DNA from 3 places in the Kitasatospora sp. NPDC088160 genome. Region 2 is predicted to be linked to each of the others. Evidence: predicted binding sites of a transcription regulator. Region 2 holds the regulator's gene; each other region holds the start of a gene.
The links. Region 2 encodes HrcA, which represses chaperone genes, less so after heat shock. Its sites were predicted from a motif close to TTNGCACTCNGNNNNNCNGAGTGCNAA; they were not measured.
Positions count from the first base shown of each region.

Region 1 (5,736 bases), on a different contig from region 2:
TCGTGCCGGACAAGGCGACGGTGCTGCGCGGCGGGGACGAGCTGCTGGTGGTCACCACCGACGAGGTCGGCGAGGCGGCCGAACGGCGGCTGCGGGCCGTGGACAAGGGCGGCAAGCTCGCGGGGTGGCTGAACGGGCGGTGAGACCCGCCGTCGGGCGCTGAGCCGGGAAGGTGGGCGGCGGGTGGCGACCGCAAGGCCGGAAGACCGGAAGGCCTCACCAGCTGTTCACCTTCGATGGGCAGGACAATTTTGGACGGGCCTTGTAGTCTGGGGATTCGCGCGACATCTACGCGCGTATATGTATGATGGTCAGATCACACCCAGCATCTGCCTGAAGCAGAGTTGGCGCGACCGTTCGGCGGCCGCGGTCCGGACCTCGGCCACCACGCCGGGCCGGCCCGGTATCTACCCCGGTCGACGCGCGAGAGGACGACTCTCGGCGCCGTCGGGGCCACCCCATGCCCTGCCGCGCTACCAGGCAGCAGGAAGGACCGACCGTGACGGCCCGCCGAACGGTCGACGACCCCGCGGACACCGCGACCCCGCGTGACACCGCCAACGCCACCCCTGCCGACGGCACCGCCGATGCCGCCGGCGCCCCCGCCCCCGTGCGGGTCGGGTACGGCGCGCTGCTGCGCACGCCCGGCGCCTGGACGTTCCTGGCACCGGCGTTCCTCGCGCGGCTGCCGTACGCGATGCTCAGCATGGGCATCCTGCTGCTCGTCAAGGACACCCACGGCTCGTACGGCACCGCGAGCACCGTCGCGGCCGTCGCCGCCGTCGCCCAGGCCCTGATCGGCCCGCAGACCGGCCGGCTCGCCGACCGGTACGGCCAGACCGCCGTCCTCGTCCCGACCGTCGTGGTGCACGCGGCCTCGGTCGGCGCGCTGATCGCGCTGGCGCTCGGCCACGCACCGGCCTGGAGCCTGTTCCTGGCCGCCGTCCCGGCCGGCGCGAGCGTTCCGCAGATCGGCGCCATGGTCCGGTCCCGCTGGATCGCCGAGTTCACCGCGGACGGCGCGTCCGCCTCGTCCGCGGCCAAGGTGGGCACCGCGTTCGCCTTCGAGTCCGTGACGGACGAGTTCACCTTCGTGATCGGCCCGATCCTGGCCACCGCCGTCGCCACCACGGTCAGCCCCTCGGCCGGGCTGATCGCCGAGGCCACGCTGACCCTCGTCGGCGGCCTGGCCTTCGCCGCCCAGCGGCGCACCGCGCCCGCCCGGGCGGTGCCCCAGCCCGGCGTGCGGCGCGCCTCCGCGCTCGCCTCCCCCGGCGTCCGGCTGCTGGCCGGGGCCTTCCTCGGGGTGGGCGCCGTGTTCGGCGGCATGCAGGTCTCGGTGAACGCCTTCGCCGACTCGGTCGGGCAGCACGCCGCCGCCGGCACCGTGTACGGGATCTTCGCCGGCGGCTCGATGGTGGCCGGCGTGCTGTACGGCGTGATCGCCTGGCGGCGGGCCGTGCAGCAGCGGATGATCATGAGCTACGCCCTGCTCGTGCTGGGCTGCTCGACGCTGTGGGCGATGCCCAACCTGATCGCGCTCGCCGTCGCCGGACTGGTCTGCGGCCTGGCCATCGCGCCGACCCTGATCAGCGGCTACACCCTGGTCGAGACGCTCGTCGCGGACGGCGCCAAGACCGAGGCGTTCACCTGGCTGACCGGCGCCATCGGCCTCGGCCTGGCGGTCGGCCAGATGATCGCCGGGCAGCTGATCGACGGCCACGGGCCGTCCAGCGGGTTCCTGGTGCCGGTGGCCGGCGCCGGCCTGGGCCTGATCGCGCTGGTGTCGCTGCGGCACCTGCTGACCGCGCCGGGCCAGGTGGTCGCGGCCGCACCGGAGCGCGGCGCCGCGCCGCAGTTGGTGGGCGCGGCCAAGGGCTGAGCGGGCACGCGGTGGCGCACCGCGCGAAGCCGTGGGCGGCGCGCGGTGGGGGCGGCGCGGAGCCGCGGTGGAAGAGCGTGCGCGGCTCGGCCACGGCTCATCTCACATCGGAGTCGCTGGACTGATCCAGCGGAATGCCGCATCATTGACCATCGTTAGCACTCATCAGGCGAGAGTGCCAGGAGGAAGACAAGTGCCCACGTACCAGTACCAGTGCACCGAGTGCGGCAACGGCCTGGAGGCGGTGCAGAAGTTCACCGACGAGGCGCTGACCACGTGCCCCGACTGCCAGGGACGGCTCCGCAAGGTCTTCTCGGCCGTGGGCGTCGTGTTCAAGGGCTCGGGCTTCTACCGCACCGACAGCCGTTCGTCCTCCAGCAGCACGGTGGGCGCAGGCTCCTCCGGTAGCTCCTCGGCGTCGTCGTCCGGCTCGACCCCGGCGTCGTCCTCGACGTCATCGACGTCCTCGTCCTCCGGTTCTTCGAGCTCTTCCAGCTCCTCCAGCCCGGCTCCGGCCGCGAGCTGACCTCGGCGCCGGACGCCCAGCGCATCGACAAGGCCCGCCACCCCGCGTTCTTCGCGGGGCGGCGGGCCTTCGTCGTCCCGGTTCGCCGTCACCACTCGTCGCCCCGGTTCGTCATCCCGGGCGGGCCGGATGCACTCGTGCGGGTGTACGAATTCGTCCACAGGGCCCGAGTTGTCCACAGGCTGCGGATAAGGGCTTTCCGGGGCGGCACGCGGCGCACATCGTAGGGGTCGCCGGAGAACGACCGGTCCGCACAGGAGCGGCCCCCACGACCTCGGTGGTGACCATGACGACCATGAGCCTCTCCGTACCGCTGCCCGCACCCGCCGTACCGCCCCGGCGGGAGGTACCGCGCTTCCCGCCGATCCGGCGCGGGGCCGGCGGGTGGCACCGCTGGCGGCACGCCGTACGGCACCGGGCCGGGGTGCCCGCGCTGGTGCTGCTCGCGGTGGCCGCGGCGCTCGCGGTCGGGCCCGCGCGGGCCGGGCTGCCGGCGCCGCCGGGCGGCCCGGTGGGCCGGACGGGTTGTCAATCCGGCCCAACGGAAGATCACCCGTAACCGGGCAACGACTTCGTCGTTCACGGCGGCATGAAAGGCTTCAAGCAATTCCTGCTGCGTGGAAACGTCGTCGAATTCGCCGTCGCCGTCGTCATCGGCGCGGCCTTCACCAACATCGTCAACGCCTTCGTCAAGGGCGTCATCAATCCGATCGTCGGCGTCTTCGGAACGAAGGACCTGGCGTCCTACAGTTCCTGCCTCAAGGGCCCCTGCGAGCTGAACGCCACCGGCGAGGTCACGTCCGGGATCCTCATCCTGTGGGGATCGGTGCTCAGCGCCCTGCTGCAGTTCCTGATCACGGCGGCCGTCGTCTACTTCGTCCTGATCGTGCCCATGAACAGGCTGGCCGCCAGGCGGAAGAGCACCGCCGAGACGGCGGCGGAGGCCGAGGCCAAGGAGGTCCAACTGCTCACCGAGATCCGCGACGCGCTGATCGCCCCGCAGCGCTGAGCACCGCTCCTCAGTCCCCGTGGTGCGGCGGGCGCTGGCTCAGGTACCAGTCCAGCCCCCGCCCACCGCTCTCCCCCGCCCCGGGGCGCTCACCCCAGCCGGTGTCGGTGTCGTCCCGGGACTGCTGGTCCAGCGGGTCCCGGAAGACCAGCCGGGCCTTCGGCGCCGCCGGCCGCTCCTCCCGCCCCTGCTGCTCACCCTGTCCCTGCCCCTGCCCCTGCTCCGGCTCCCGCGCCTGCCCCTGCTCGCTCACCCTGCTCACTTCCGCTTCCCGTCGACTGCCGTCCGGATCGTCCCGTCCCTCCAGCCTAAGAGCCCCGCGACACACCCCGGGCCCTGGTGCGGAGCGCTCCGCACCAGGGCCCGGGGCGGGATGGAGCCGCAGGCAGTTGGCTCGGGTTCTCAGGCGGCCTCGAAGCCCGCGTGGTCGGCGATCTTCTTCAGCTCGGCCAGCGCGTGCTTCTCGATCTGGCGGATCCGCTCGCGGGTGAGGCCGTGCTGCTTGCCCACCTCGGTGAGGGTGCGCTCGCGGCCGTCCTCCATCCCGTAGCGGGAGCGGATGATCGAGGCCGTGCGGTCGTCCAGCCGCCCGATCAGGCCGTCCAGCTCCTCGCGGCGGAGCATCACCATCACGGCGTCCTCGGGGGACGTCGCCCCGGTGTCCTCGACCAGGTCGCCGAACTGGGTCTCGCCCTCGTCGTCGACCGCCATGTTGAGGCTGACCGGGTCGCGGGCCCAGTCCAGCACGTCCTTGATCCGGGCCTCGGTGGTGTCCAGCTCGGCCGCGATCTCGGCCGGCTCGGCCTCGCGGCCCAGCTCCTTGGACTTCTCCCGCTGCACCCGCCGGATCCGCCCCAGCTCCTCGACCAGGTGCACGGGCAGCCGGATGGTGCGGGACTGGTCGGCGATCGACCGGGTGATCGCCTGCCGGATCCACCAGGTGGCGTAGGTGGAGAACTTGAAGCCCTTGGCGTAGTCGAACTTCTCGACGGCGCGCACCAGGCCGGCGTTGCCCTCCTGGATGAGGTCCAGCAGCGGAAGGCCACTGCGCGGGTACCGGCGGGCGACCGCCACCACGAGCCGGAGGTTGGAGCGGATGAAGACGTCCTTGGCGCGCTCGGCGTCCTCGGCTATCGCCTCCAGTTCCTCGCGCTTCACGCCCTCGGGGAACACGCCCTCCTCCAGCAGGTGCTGGGCGTACACGCCGGCCTCGATCCGCAGTGAGAGCTCGACCTCCTCGGCGGCATCGAGCAGGGGTGTCCTGGCGATCTCGTCGAGGTACATACCGACCAGGTCGCGGTCGGCCTCAAGGTTGGTCGGGCGGGCCGCGCGAGTCCGGTCGGCCCTGTCGCGAACGACGGCACGGGTGGCCATGCTTGCTCCCTTTGCTGGAATTGCCGAGGTCTGCCTGCCTGCCCCCCGAGAGGGCAAGAAGTGCGGGCCCCGCCGGGGCTCACACGTAACGATCCAACGAACAGAATCCGGACAACATTCCCAAGTCACTCAGATTCTTCCCCGCGATGCAGTACCCTGCTGGTTTTCACCCCGGCCATGGACACCGGGCGACCGGACGAACACCTACGGTGTCGTTTCCACTACCGCTTCCGAACGCTTCCGTCACGCCCCGCACACGCGCCCGCCGCCCCACCGGCCGCCATACAGGGTGAAACCCCCGAACGGGCACGCGCGTTCCCGCGCGCCCCCGCCTTCCACCGGCGCCCGCTCCCCGGCGCACGCAGGTTCTCCCCACAAACGATGCCGAATCGCTATCACCCGTGGTCCTGATCGCCCCGGGACACTGGGAAGGTGTCAGCCATGCACCTGACCAACAGCTCGACCGCCGTCACTGCGCGTCACCGCCGCCTCTTGCGGGATTCGGCGCTCGCGGTGGTCTGTGCCGCGCTGTTCGGCCTCCTGGCCGCCCTGGTGACCCGACACTGGCATCCGCTGGAACAGCTCGACCAGAGCTGGATCGGCGAACTGCACACCTTCGCCCGGCGGCACCGGATCTGGACCGCCTCGGTGCAGACGCTCTCCGACATCGGCGGCACGGTCACGATGCGCACCCTGCTCGGCATCGCGGCCGTCTGGCTGTGGCTGATCGGCGCCCGGGTCCTGGCCGGCTGGGTGGCCGCCCAGACCCTGGTCGGCTGGGGCGGCCAGTGGGCGCTGAAGCTGGCCGTCGACCGCCAACGGCCCTCCTTCGCCGACCCGGTCTCGCACGCCGGCGGCCCGGCCTTCCCCTCCGGGCACGCCATGGCCTCGGCGATCACCTGCGCGGTGCTGGTCGGCCTGGTCTGGTACCGGGTCCGCCGACGC
Region 1 covers NZ_JBIUSS010000025.1:89,395-95,130, forward strand. The annotation lists gene ACIOGZ_RS32955 (potassium/proton antiporter) at 1-143, shown strand, start outside; gene ACIOGZ_RS32960 (MFS transporter) at 500-1,882, shown strand; gene ACIOGZ_RS32965 (FmdB family zinc ribbon protein) at 2,076-2,408, shown strand; gene ACIOGZ_RS32970 (hypothetical protein) at 2,704-2,967, shown strand; gene mscL (large conductance mechanosensitive channel protein MscL) at 2,998-3,417, shown strand; gene ACIOGZ_RS32980 (hypothetical protein) at 3,428-3,679, opposite strand; gene ACIOGZ_RS32985 (sigma-70 family RNA polymerase sigma factor) at 3,820-4,791, opposite strand; gene ACIOGZ_RS32990 (phosphatase PAP2 family protein) at 5,233-5,736, shown strand, end outside.
Region 1: ACIOGZ_RS32965 (FmdB family zinc ribbon protein) is a predicted target of HrcA. The motif match lies at 2,038-2,064, and genes of this name have one in related genera.

Region 2 (5,736 bases):
CCGCCATCGATGATCGGATGACCGGGATCTTCGAGAACCTGGAGGTGCCGGAGGGCATCAAGGCCGAACTCATCAGGGGGGAAATCGTGATGATGGCGGGGCCTGACATGGTCCACAATCTCATCGTCCTGGCGATTCAGCACCAGCTTCCGTACGGTCGGTGGCGTCCACTCACGACCCAGGACCTGGGGATCCCCGGCCAGGCGAGCGAACCCCAGCCCGACCTGGTCGTCTTCGAACGCGGGGCGGTCCAGGAGCACGGACGACTGCTGCCGTCGCCCGCCGTCACCCTGGTGGTCGAGGTGGTGTCGAAGACCAGTGTCGATCGTGATTACCGGACCAAGCGGGAGCTCTACGCCGAGGGCTCCGTCCCCGCGTACCTGATCGTGGACCCGATCAAGGGGGTCTGCGTGCTGCTGACCGAGTTGGGTAGGGATCCCGGGTCCGGCCTCCCGAGGTACATGTCCGAGCGGACCAGCAAGTTCGGCGAGCCCGTCCCCGTCAGCCTGCTTGAGATCGATCTGGACACCACGGACTTTCAGCAGTACGTCTGATCGGCCTCACTCCGGAACCGTCACGAAGTCGATCAACTCCTCGACCTTGCCCAGCAGTTCCGGCTCCAGGTCCTTGTAGCTGTCCACCGTGGAGAGGATCCGCTTCCAGGCGGCGGGGGTGTTCACCGGCCAGCCGAGGCGGCGGCAGACGCCCTCCTTCCACTCCTCGCCGCGCGGGACGGCGGGCCAGCCGGCGATGCCGACGGAGGCGGGCTTCACGGCCTGCCAGATGTCGATGTAGGGGTGGCCGACGACCAGGACGGCGTCGCCGGTGACCTGGGCGGCGATGCGCTGCTCCTTGGTGCCGGGGAGCAGGTGGTCGACCAGGACGCCGAGGCGCCGGCCCGGGCCGGGGGCGAAGTCGGCGACGATCGCGGGCAGGTCGTCCACGCCCTCCAGGTACTCGACGACCACGCCCTCGATCCGCAGGTCGTCGCCCCAGACCCGCTCGACCAGTTCGGCGTCGTGCCGGCCCTCGACGTAGATCCGCGACTCGCGGGCGACCCGGGCCCGGGCGCCGGGGACGGCGACCGAGCCGGAGGCGGTGCGGCCCGGCGTACGGGAGGGGGCGGGGCCGGCCGGGCGCACCAGGGTGACCGTCCGGCCCTCCAGCAGGAAGCCGCGCGGCACCAGCGGGAACACCCGGAGCTTGCCGAAGCGGTCCTCCAGGGTGACGGTGAAGCCCTCGGCGGTCTTCTCGCAGCGCACCACCGCGCCGCAGAAGCCGGTGGCGGCCTCCTCCACCACCAGGTCCCGTTCGGCGGTCACCTCCGGGGCGGGTTGCTGCTTCTTCCACGGCGGGGTCAGGTCGGGTCCGTACTGGCGGCTGCGCATGAAAGCGACTATACGGACGGACCGTCAGAGGCCCGGCGCGCCCCAGACCGGGAACCAGCGGCTGAGGTCCTTCTCCAGCCGCAGGTCGTTCCCGAGCATCGCGTTGACCTGGAGCTCCAGCGGGCTGTTGCGCCGCTCCCCGCCGCCGGGCATCGGGGCGAAGGGGTAGAAGGTGCCGCGCTTGTAGAGGTAGACCAGGGCCAGCGACTGCCCGTCCGGGTTGCGGAAGCCGACCAGCGAGCAGAGCAGCTGCGGTCCGAAGCCGTTCGCCTCCAGCTCGCTGTTGACCGCGTGCAGGTCGTTGACCAGGTCCGGCAGTTCCTCGGGGGTGTGCCGGGCGAGCAGCCAGGAGTAGCCGTAGCCGTCCTTGGAGGCCTCCACCGGGACGCCGCCGCGCTCGGTGTCGGCGTCGAGCAGCGCCCGCACCTGCTGTTCGACCTGGCCGAAGGCCGCGCCCTCGACGGCGGCGAAGCAGACCGAACCGAGCCCGGTGGGGGTGAACCCGGCCCCGGCCTCCAGGGTGAGGGCGGCGGACGGGACGCCGAACAGCTGGTCGAGGTCGGGCTTGACGGGCTTGGTGCGCCCGAACAGGGTGTCCAGGATTCCCACGGCGGTCCTTTCGGAGGAGGGAGTCGGGAGGGCGGCAGGGCCTCAGCGGCCGAGCTGCTCGGAGATCTTCGCCAGCTGCTCCAGGCGCTTCTCCAGCGTCGGGTGGGTGGAGAACAGCTGCGAGGCGGTCTCCCGGGCGCTCAGCGCGGGGGCGAAGTAGAAGGCGTTGTAGGGCTGCGCCTGGCGCAGGTCCTTGCTGGGGATGGCGGCGATCTGGCCGGTGACCTTGGTGAGCGCGGAGGCGAGGGCGCTGGGCCGGCCGGTGAGCTGGGCGGCGGCGCGGTCGGCGGCGAGTTCCCGGTAGCGGGACAGGAGCCGGGTGAGCAGGAAGCTGATGGCGTAGACGACCATCGACACCAGCGGGATGATCAGGGCGACGATGGCCGCGTTCTGGTCGTTGTTGTTGCGGTTGCCGCCCATGAACCCGCCGTACATGGCGATCCGGGTCATGGCCCCGGCGAGGACGCCGAGGAAGCCGGCGATGGTCATCACCGCGACGTCCCGGTGGGCGACGTGGGACAGCTCGTGGGCGAGGACGCCCTCCAGTTCCTCGGGCTCCAGCCGTCGCAGCAGGCCGGTGGTGACGCACACCACGGCGTTCTGCGGGTTGCGGCCGGTGGCGAAGGCGTTCGGCATGTCGTTGTCGGCGACCGCCACCCGGGGTTTGGGCATGTCGGCCAGCGCGCAGAGCCGGTCGATGGTGCCGTGCAGTTGCGGGTACTGCTCAGGGGTCACCTGGTGGGCGCCCATCGCCCGTTCGGTGATCTTGTCGCTGAACCAGAACTGGGCCACGAACAGCCCGCCGGAGATCAGGACGATCAGTGGCCAGGCGCCGCGCAGCAGCACGATCAGCAGACCGGTGAAACCGACGTACAGCAGCCCGATCACGAACATCGTCACGACCATGCGGCCGGTCAGACCGCGGTCGGGCGCGAAACGGGTGTGCTGGCCCGAGCTCGACATTGCTTGCTCCTCCATTCGCCGTCGTCTTCGATGCTGCCACCCGGACGGCCCCGCGGCACCACCCCCGCGCCGGGAACTGCGGGCAGGATCACTCCGGCCGGGCCGTTCCTGCCGTTGGGCCCGGGCCTTACACTGGCAGGTACGGTTTTGGCACTCGCAGGTTCAGAGTGCCAAAGCGGGTGCCGGAGCCGGGATCCTCCCGGAGCGGGCAGCAGCATGCGTGACACGAACGGACAACGTGCGAAGACGGAGGTGTGTGCCCCATGGCCGGTGAGGTTCGCCAGCTGGACGACCGCAAGCTCGCCGTGCTCCGCGCGATCGTCCAGGACTACGTGGGCACCGAGGAGCCGGTCGGCTCCAAGGCCCTGGTGGAGCGGCACAACCTCGGAGTCTCCCCGGCGACCGTCCGCAACGACATGGCGGCGCTGGAGGAGGAGGGCTACATCCACCAGCCGCACACCAGCGCCGGGCGCATCCCCACCGACAAGGGGTACCGCCTGTTCGTCGACAAGCTCGCCGAGGTCAAGCCGATGAGCGCCCCCGAGCGCCGGGCGATCCGGCACTTCCTGGACGGCGCCGTCGACCTGGACGACGTGGTCATGCGGACGGTGCGGCTGCTCGCCCAGCTCACCCGGCAGGTCGCGGTGGTGCAGTACCCCTCGCTGTCGCGGTCCACCGTCCGGCACATCGAGCTGGTGGCGCTGGCCCCGACCAAGGTGATGCTGGTCCTGATCACCAACACCGGCCGGGTCGAGCAGCGGATGGTCGACTGCCCGGGCCCGGTCGGCGAGACGGTCCTGGCGGACCTGCGGGCCCGGATCAACGCGCGGGCCGTCGGCCAGCGGCTGCCGGACGTGCCGGGGTTCCTGGAGGAGCTCCCGGCGGGTTTCGAGCCGCCGGACCGCCCGACCGTCAGCACGGTCCTGGCGACGCTGTTCGAAGCGCTCGCCGAGCAGAACGAGGAGCGGATCATGCTGGCCGGCACGGCCAACCTGACCCGCTTCGGGCACGACTTCCCCCTGACCATCCAGCCGGTGCTGGAAGCCCTGGAGGAGCAGGTCGTCCTGCTCCGCCTCCTGGGTGAGACGGCGGACGCCGCGATGACGGTCCGGATCGGGCGGGAGATCGCCTACGAGGGGCTGAATTCCACCTCGGTGGTGTCGGTCGGCTACGGTTCGGGCGACGAGAGCGTGGCCAAACTGGGTGTGATCGGTCCGACCCGGATGGACTATCCGGGCACAATGGGGGCGGTGCGTGCGGTGGCGCGGTACGTGGGCCAGATCCTGGCCGAGTCGTAGCACAGGCCGCCGTCGGAACCTCTGACGGCGGTGTCCAGTCGCAGCACTACTACAGGCGGAACAAGCGGAGCATTTGGTGGCCACGGACTACTACGCGGTACTCGGCGTCCGACGGGATGCGGGGCAGGACGAGATCAAGAAGGCCTTCCGGCGCCTGGCACGCGAACTGCACCCGGACGTCAACCCGGACCCGAAGACGCAGGAGCGGTTCAAGGAGATCAACGCCGCTTACGAGGTGCTCTCCGACCCGCAGAAGCGCCAGGTCTACGACCTCGGAGGTGACCCGCTCTCGCCGGGCGGCGGGGGCGCGGGCGGCTTCGGCGCGGGGGCGGCCGGCTTCGGCTTCTCCGACATCATGGACGCCTTCTTCGGCGCCGCGGCCGGCCAGCGCGGCCCGCGCTCGCGCACCCGCCGCGGCCAGGACGCCATGATCCGGCTGGAGATCACCCTGGAGGAGGCCGCCTTCGGCACCACCAAGGAACTCCAGGTCGACACCGCCGTCACCTGCACCACGTGCAGCGGCGAGGGCGCGGCCCCCGGCACCTCCGCGCAGACCTGCGACATGTGTCGCGGCAGGGGCGAGGTCTCCCAGGTCACCCGGTCGTTCCTGGGCCAGGTCATGACCTCCCGTCCCTGCCCGCAGTGCCAGGGCTTCGGCACCGTCGTGCCGACCCCGTGCCCGGAGTGCGCCGGCGACGGCAGGGTCCGCGCCCGGCGCACCCTGACCGTCAAGATCCCGGCCGGTGTCGACAACGGCACCCGGATCCAGCTGGCCGGCGAGGGCGAGGTCGGCCCCGGCGGCGGCCCGGCCGGCGACCTGTACGTCGAGATCGCCGAGACCACCCACACCGTCTTCCAGCGGCGCGGGGACGACCTGCACTGCACCGTCACCATCCCGATGACGGCCGCGTCCCTCGGCACCCAGGTGCCGCTGCAGACCCTGGACGGGCTGGAGGAGGTCGACATCCGGCCCGGCACCCAGTCCGGCCAGTCGATCCCGCTGCACGGCCGCGGCATCACGCACCTGCGCGGCGGCGGCCGGGGCGACCTGATAGTGCATGTCGAGGTGCAGACGCCCACCAAGCTCGACCCCGAGCAGGAGGAGCTGCTGCGCCGGCTCGCGGTGCTGCGCGGCGAGGAGCGGCCGTCCGGCCAGTTCGCGCCGGGCCAGCAGGGCCTGTTCTCGCGCCTCAAGGACGCGTTCAACGGCCGCTAGGCCCTAGGCCGGGGCCGCTACTGGGCCCTGGCCGTTCGCGCGGGGGTGCCGGGTTCTGCCCGGCGCCCCTTTCGCGTTCCCGATCCGCCCCACCCCCCGGAGGTTCCCCGCATGACCGCCCCCGTCTTCGTCGTCGAGACCGAGCGGATCGCCGCCGCCGCGCCCGGCTCCGTGGTGCGCCTCGACGGGCCGGAGGGGCGGCACGCGGCCGCGGTGAGGCGGCTGGCGGCGGGCGAGGCGGTGACCCTCGCCGACGGGCTGG
Region 2 covers NZ_JBIUSS010000004.1:121,264-126,999, forward strand. The annotation lists gene ACIOGZ_RS07340 (Uma2 family endonuclease) at 1-554, shown strand, start outside; gene ACIOGZ_RS07345 (DUF3097 domain-containing protein) at 561-1,388, opposite strand; gene ACIOGZ_RS07350 (hypothetical protein) at 1,413-1,997, opposite strand; gene htpX (zinc metalloprotease HtpX) at 2,040-2,960, opposite strand; gene hrcA (heat-inducible transcriptional repressor HrcA) at 3,224-4,258, shown strand; gene dnaJ (molecular chaperone DnaJ) at 4,335-5,474, shown strand; gene ACIOGZ_RS07370 (16S rRNA (uracil(1498)-N(3))-methyltransferase) at 5,586-5,736, shown strand, end outside.

Region 3 (5,736 bases), on a different contig from region 2:
GCGCGCTGCGGTGAACAGGGACGGTCGGAGCAGGACCAGGACGTACGCGGTGGGGGCGCTGGCCCTGCTGGCCCTGGCCACCGGATGCGGCGACAACGGGGGCGCCGCCGCCCCGGCGGCGGCCGGCGGCAGCTCGGCGGCCACGCCCCAGCCCACCGGCGGAGGCGCCGTGCCGACCAGCCCGGCCGGCACGCCCACCACCCCGGCCCCGGCCGGCGGGGACCCGGCGGCCTGGGCGAAGTGGAACCTCAAGCCGCTGGCGCCGGCCCCCGCACCGCCCGCGGACAAGCCCATCAAGCTCGAACGGACCGGCCCCGTACCGGTGTTCAGCGAGGTGAAGACGAGCGACAAGGTCGTCTTCATCACCATCGACGACGGCGCCGAGAAGGACCCGAAGTTCGTCGAGATGCTGACCGAGCTCAAGGTGCCGATCTCGATGTTCCTGACCCGGGACATCGTCAAGAACGACTACGGCTACTTCAAGCCGCTCCAGGCGCTCGGCAACCACATCCAGAACCACACCGTGGACCACCCGGTGATGAGCAAGATCCCGGCGGAGAAGCAGAAGTCCGAGATCTGCGACGCGCAGTCCGCGCTCACCCAGCAGTACGGCACCGCCCCGCTGCTGTTCCGCCCGCCGTTCGGGGACGGTGCCAACACCCCCACGCTGAACAACTCGGTCCAGCAGTGCGGCCCGCGCGCGATGGTGCTCTGGCGCGAGTCGATGCAGATCCACGACATGCAGTACCAGGCGGCGGACAAGAAGCTGAAGTCCGGCGACATCATCCTGGCGCACTTCCGCGGCCCGAAGGAGCTCAAGGGCGCCACGATGACCCAGATGTTCGGCGACCTGCTGGCCCGGATCCAGGAGCAGGGCTTCTCGGTGGCCCGGCTGGAGGACTACATCCAGGCGCCCGCCTCGTAGTCCGGGCGCCCGCCGCGCAGCCGCCTCAGGCGGGTCGGCCGAGCATCATCAGCGGCCCGTTGTCGGTGCGGCTGAGGATCACCGTGACGGCGTTCGGCCCGGAGGGCTTGAGCTGGCGGCGCAGCTCCTCCGGGGTGATCGCCATCCCGCGCTTCTTGATCACCACCGTGCCGACCCCGCGCTCGCGCAGCAGCGCCTTCAGCCGCTTGATGTGGAACGGCAGCACGTCGGTGAGCTCGAAGGCGTGCGCGTACGGGGTGGCCACCAGCTGGTCCGAGGTCAGGTAGGCGATCTTCGGGTCGATCAGCCGACCGCCCACCTGCTCGGCCACCTCGGCCACCAGGTGGGCCCGGATCACCGCGCCGTCCGGCTCGTACAGGTAGCGCCCGACCGGGCCGGCCGGCGGGTCGGGCAGGTCGCCGCCGGTGAGGCTGGCGGCCTGCGGCAGCAGGGTGGCGCGGTGCGGGCGGGCGGCCCCGGTGCCGAACCAGAGCACCGCCTCCTTCACGTCGCCGTGGTCGGAGACCCACTCCGCCTCGGCGTCGGCCGGGACGGCCTCGTGCGGGATGCCCGGGGCCACCTTCAGCGCGCCGATCGGGGTCCGGCGGCCGGCCTCGATCGCCCAGGAGAGCGGCGGGGCGTACGCCTCCGGATCGAACACCCGGCCGCGCGCCGTCCGCCGCGCCGGGTCGGTGAACACCGCGTCGTAGCCGGTGACGTCCACCTCGGCGACGTCCGCGCAGCGCACCCGGACCAGGTCGGCCAGGCCCAGCGCGGCCGCGTTGGCGGCGGTGGCGGCACAGGCCGCCGGGTCCTTGTCGACGGCCAGCACCTCGATCCCGGCCCTGGCCAGCGCCAGCACGTCCCCGCCGATGCCGCAGCACAGGTCGGCCAGCCGGCGGACGCCCAGCTCGGCGAAGCGGCGCGCCCGCCACTCGGCCACGCTGCGCCGGGTGGACTGCTCGACGCCGTTGGGCGTGAAGTACATCAGGTCGGCGTCCGCCCCGAACTTCGCCCGCGCCCGCTGCCGCAGCCGGGCCTGCCCGAAGGCCGCCGACACCAGCTCGGCCGGGTGCTCCCGCCGCAGCCTGGTGGCCAGCGCCAGCTCCTCCTCGGGCGTGAACTCGCGCAGTTCGGCGAGCAGGGCCTGGCCCTCGGGGGCCAGTAGGGGCTGGAGGTTCTCGGTGTCCACGGGGCCATTCTGGCGGGTTGGCGGCCCCACCGGCTCCGACGGCCGACGCGGTGGGCGGGGTCGCGGCTCGCGGCGGGAGTCCGCCCGGGGCGGGGTGGTCGCACAGGAGTACGGCTCCGCGCCCGCGGTTCGGGATGCCCGGGCGCGCCGTTGGCACTCTGGTTGACTGAGTGCTAACACCGGCCTATGGTCGTCCTTGGCACTCCCCACTGGGGGAGTGCTAACGCGAAGACGTGTGCCTGACCCCCGCGACGGCAGGCCCACAGGTTCGCTCCTACCCGTTAGAAACCCCGTAATCTCCGAAGGGGAGCTCGGACGTGACCACCAGCAGCAAGGTTGCCATCAAGCCGCTTGAGGACCGCATCGTGGTCCAGCCGCTCGACGCCGAGACCACCACGGCCTCCGGCCTGGTTATCCCGGACACCGCCAAGGAGAAGCCCCAGGAGGGCGTCGTCCTGGCCGTCGGCCCGGGCCGCTTCGAGGACGGCCAGCGTCTGCCGCTCGACGTCGCCGTCGGTGACATCGTCCTGTACTCGAAGTACGGCGGCACCGAGGTGAAGTACCAGGGCGAGGAGTACCTGGTTCTTTCCGCCCGCGACGTTCTCGCCATCATCGAGAAGTAAGTCGTTCCGACCCGCCCCGGATCCGTGTCCCAAGTGACAGGGGCCCGGGGCGTGGTTGTTGGTTCACGTAGTCCGGCGGCCGGTGGGCCGGCCGAAGCCCCGAGGGAATAGGGAACATGGCGAAGATCCTGCAGTTCAACGAGGACGCCCGCCGCTCGCTGGAGCGCGGTGTCAACAAGCTGGCCGACACCGTCAAGGTGACCATCGGCCCCAAGGGCCGCAACGTCGTCATCGACAAGAAGTTCGGCGCCCCGACCATCACCAACGACGGTGTCACCATCGCCCGTGAGGTCGAGCTGGATGACCCGTACGAGAACCTTGGCGCGCAGCTCGTCAAGGAGGTCGCCACCAAGACCAACGACGTCGCGGGTGACGGCACCACCACCGCCACCGTGCTGGCCCAGGCCCTGGTCAACGAGGGTCTGCGCAACGTCGCCGCCGGTGCCGGCCCGGCCGCCCTGAAGAAGGGCATCGACAAGGCCGTCGCCGCCGTCTCCGAGCACCTGCTCTCGGTGGCCCGCGAGATCGAGGGCAAGGACGACGTCGCCGCCGTTGCGTCCCTCTCCGCCCAGGACACCCAGGTCGGCGAGCTGATCGCCGAGGCGATCGACAAGGTCGGCAAGGACGGTGTCATCACCGTCGAGGAGTCGAACACCTTCGGCGTGGAGCTGGACTTCACCGAGGGCATGCAGTTCGACAAGGGCTACCTGTCGCCGTACTTCGTCACCGACGCGGAGCGGCAGGAGGCGGTCCTGGAGGACCCGTACATCCTGATCAACCAGGGCAAGATCTCCTCCATCCAGGAGCTGCTGCCGCTGCTGGAGAAGATCCTCCAGGGCGGTGCCTCCCGGCCGCTGCTGATCATCGCCGAGGACGTCGACGGCGAGGCGCTGTCCACCCTCGTGGTGAACAAGATCCGCGGCACCTTCAACGCGGTCGCCGTCAAGGCCCCGGGCTTCGGCGACCGCCGCAAGGCGATCCTCGGCGACCTGGCCACCCTGACCGGCGGCACGGTCATCTCCGAGGAGGTCGGCCTCAAGCTCGACCAGGTCGGCGTGGACGTGCTGGGCACCGCCCGCCGCGTGACCATCACCAAGGACGAGACCACCGTCGTCGACGGTGCCGGTGACACCGAGGCCGTGGCCGGCCGCGTCGCCCAGATCAAGGGTGAGATCGCCGCCACCGACTCCGACTGGGACCGCGAGAAGCTGCAGGAGCGCCTGGCCAAGCTGGCCGGCGGCGTCTGCGTCATCAAGGTCGGCGCCGCCACCGAGGTGGAGCTGAAGGAGCGCAAGCACCGCCTGGAGGACGCCATCTCGGCGACCCGTGCCGCGGTCGAGGAGGGCATCGTCGCCGGTGGCGGCGCCTCCCTGGTGCACGCCGCCAAGGTGCTGGACGGCGGCCTGGGCCTGTCGGGTGACGAGGCGACCGGTGTCGCGGTGGTCCGCAAGGCGCTGCACGAGCCGCTGCGCTGGATCGCCCAGAACGCCGGCCTGGAGGGCTACGTCATCACCTCCAAGGTCGCCGAGCTGGAGATCGGCCAGGGCTACAACGCGGCCACCGGCGAGTACGGCGACCTGGTGAAGGCCGGCGTCATCGACCCGGTCAAGGTCACCCGCTCCGCCCTGGAGAACGCGGCCTCGATCGCCTCCCTGCTGCTCACCACCGAGACCCTCGTGGTGGAGAAGAAGGAAGAGGAGGCCGAGGCGGGCCACGGCCACGGTCACGGCCACTCGCACTGACGCCTGACGGTCGACCGGAGGCCCGGTCCGCGCCCCTCGGGGTGCGGCCGGGCCTCCGGCGTGTTTGGCGTTTGAGGCTTCAATCATCAGCAGAATTTTGCCATTGGCAAAGATTGCCTTATAACTGAGGCATGATCGAGGCCCGTCACCTGCGCGTTCTGCGTGCCGTCGCCCGCACCGGCTCCTTCTCCGCCGCCGCCCGCGAGCTGGGCTGTACGCAGCCCGCCATCAGCCAGCAGATGAAGGCCCTGGAGAAGTCGGTGGACACCCCGCTGGTGGTCCGCTCCGGCCGGGGCATGCAGCTCAGCGAGGCGGGGCGGGTGTTGCTCAAGCACGCCACCGGGATCCTGGCCGGGCTCTCCGCGGCCGAGGAGGAGATCGCCGCGATCGCCGGGCTGCGGGCCGGGCGGGTGCGGCTGGTCTCCTTCCCGACCGCGAGCTCCACCCTGGTGCCGCCCGCGGTCGCCCGGCTGCGGGACAGCCATCCGGGGGTGCGCGTGTCGCTGGTCGAGGCGGAGCCGCCGGAGTCGCTGGCGATGCTGCGCGGCGGCGAGTGCGAGATCGCGCTGGCCTTCCGCTACCCGCAGTCCGACGGCGGCGCCGCGCTGCCGGCGCCCGCGCACGGGACGCCGCGCGAGGCGCGGGCCGAGGCCAACCTGGAGGCGCAGCAGCTGAGCGCCGGCTCCGACTGGTCCGATCTGGTGGTCACCCCGCTGCTGGACGACCCGCTGGTGGGCCTGCTGCCCGCCGCGCACCGGCTGGCGGGGCGCGGCAGGCCGGTGGAGCTGGCCGAGCTGGCGGGGGAGCAGTGGATCGCGGGCTGCCCGCAGTGCCGGGGGCACCTGGTGGAGCTGTGCGCGGGGGCGGGCTTCGAGCCCCGGATCGACTTCGCGACCGACGACTATCCGGCAGTGGTCGGCCTGGTGGCGGCCGGGCTGGGGGTGGCGGTGCTGCCCCGGCTGGCGCTGGAGTCGGTGCGCCCGGACGGGGTGTCGACGGTGCCGGTGCGGACGGCCGCGGGGGCGCCGGCGGTGCGGCAGGTGGTCGCGCTGACCCTGCCGGATCTGGCCGAGGTGCCGGCCGTGGCGCTGATGCTGGAGCGGCTGGCGGGGTCGGCCGGGCGCTGACCTCTGGGGCCTGAGCGTTCTGGACTGGGCTTGAACAGCCCGGGACGCCGAGAGGAAACGTTTCTTCACGGCGCGCCGTGGAGGCGGGGCTAGCGCCGGGCGATCGCCGGCGGGGTCAGCGGGACCT
Region 3 covers NZ_JBIUSS010000008.1:156,098-161,833, reverse strand. The annotation lists gene ACIOGZ_RS14395 (polysaccharide deacetylase family protein) at 11-925, shown strand; gene ACIOGZ_RS14390 (SAM-dependent methyltransferase) at 951-2,117, opposite strand; gene groES (co-chaperone GroES) at 2,435-2,740, shown strand; gene groL (chaperonin GroEL) at 2,857-4,482, shown strand; gene ACIOGZ_RS14375 (LysR family transcriptional regulator) at 4,614-5,609, shown strand; gene ACIOGZ_RS14370 (WhiB family transcriptional regulator) at 5,699-5,736, opposite strand, start outside.
Region 3: groES (co-chaperone GroES) is a predicted target of HrcA. The motif match lies at 2,268-2,294, and genes of this name have one in related genera.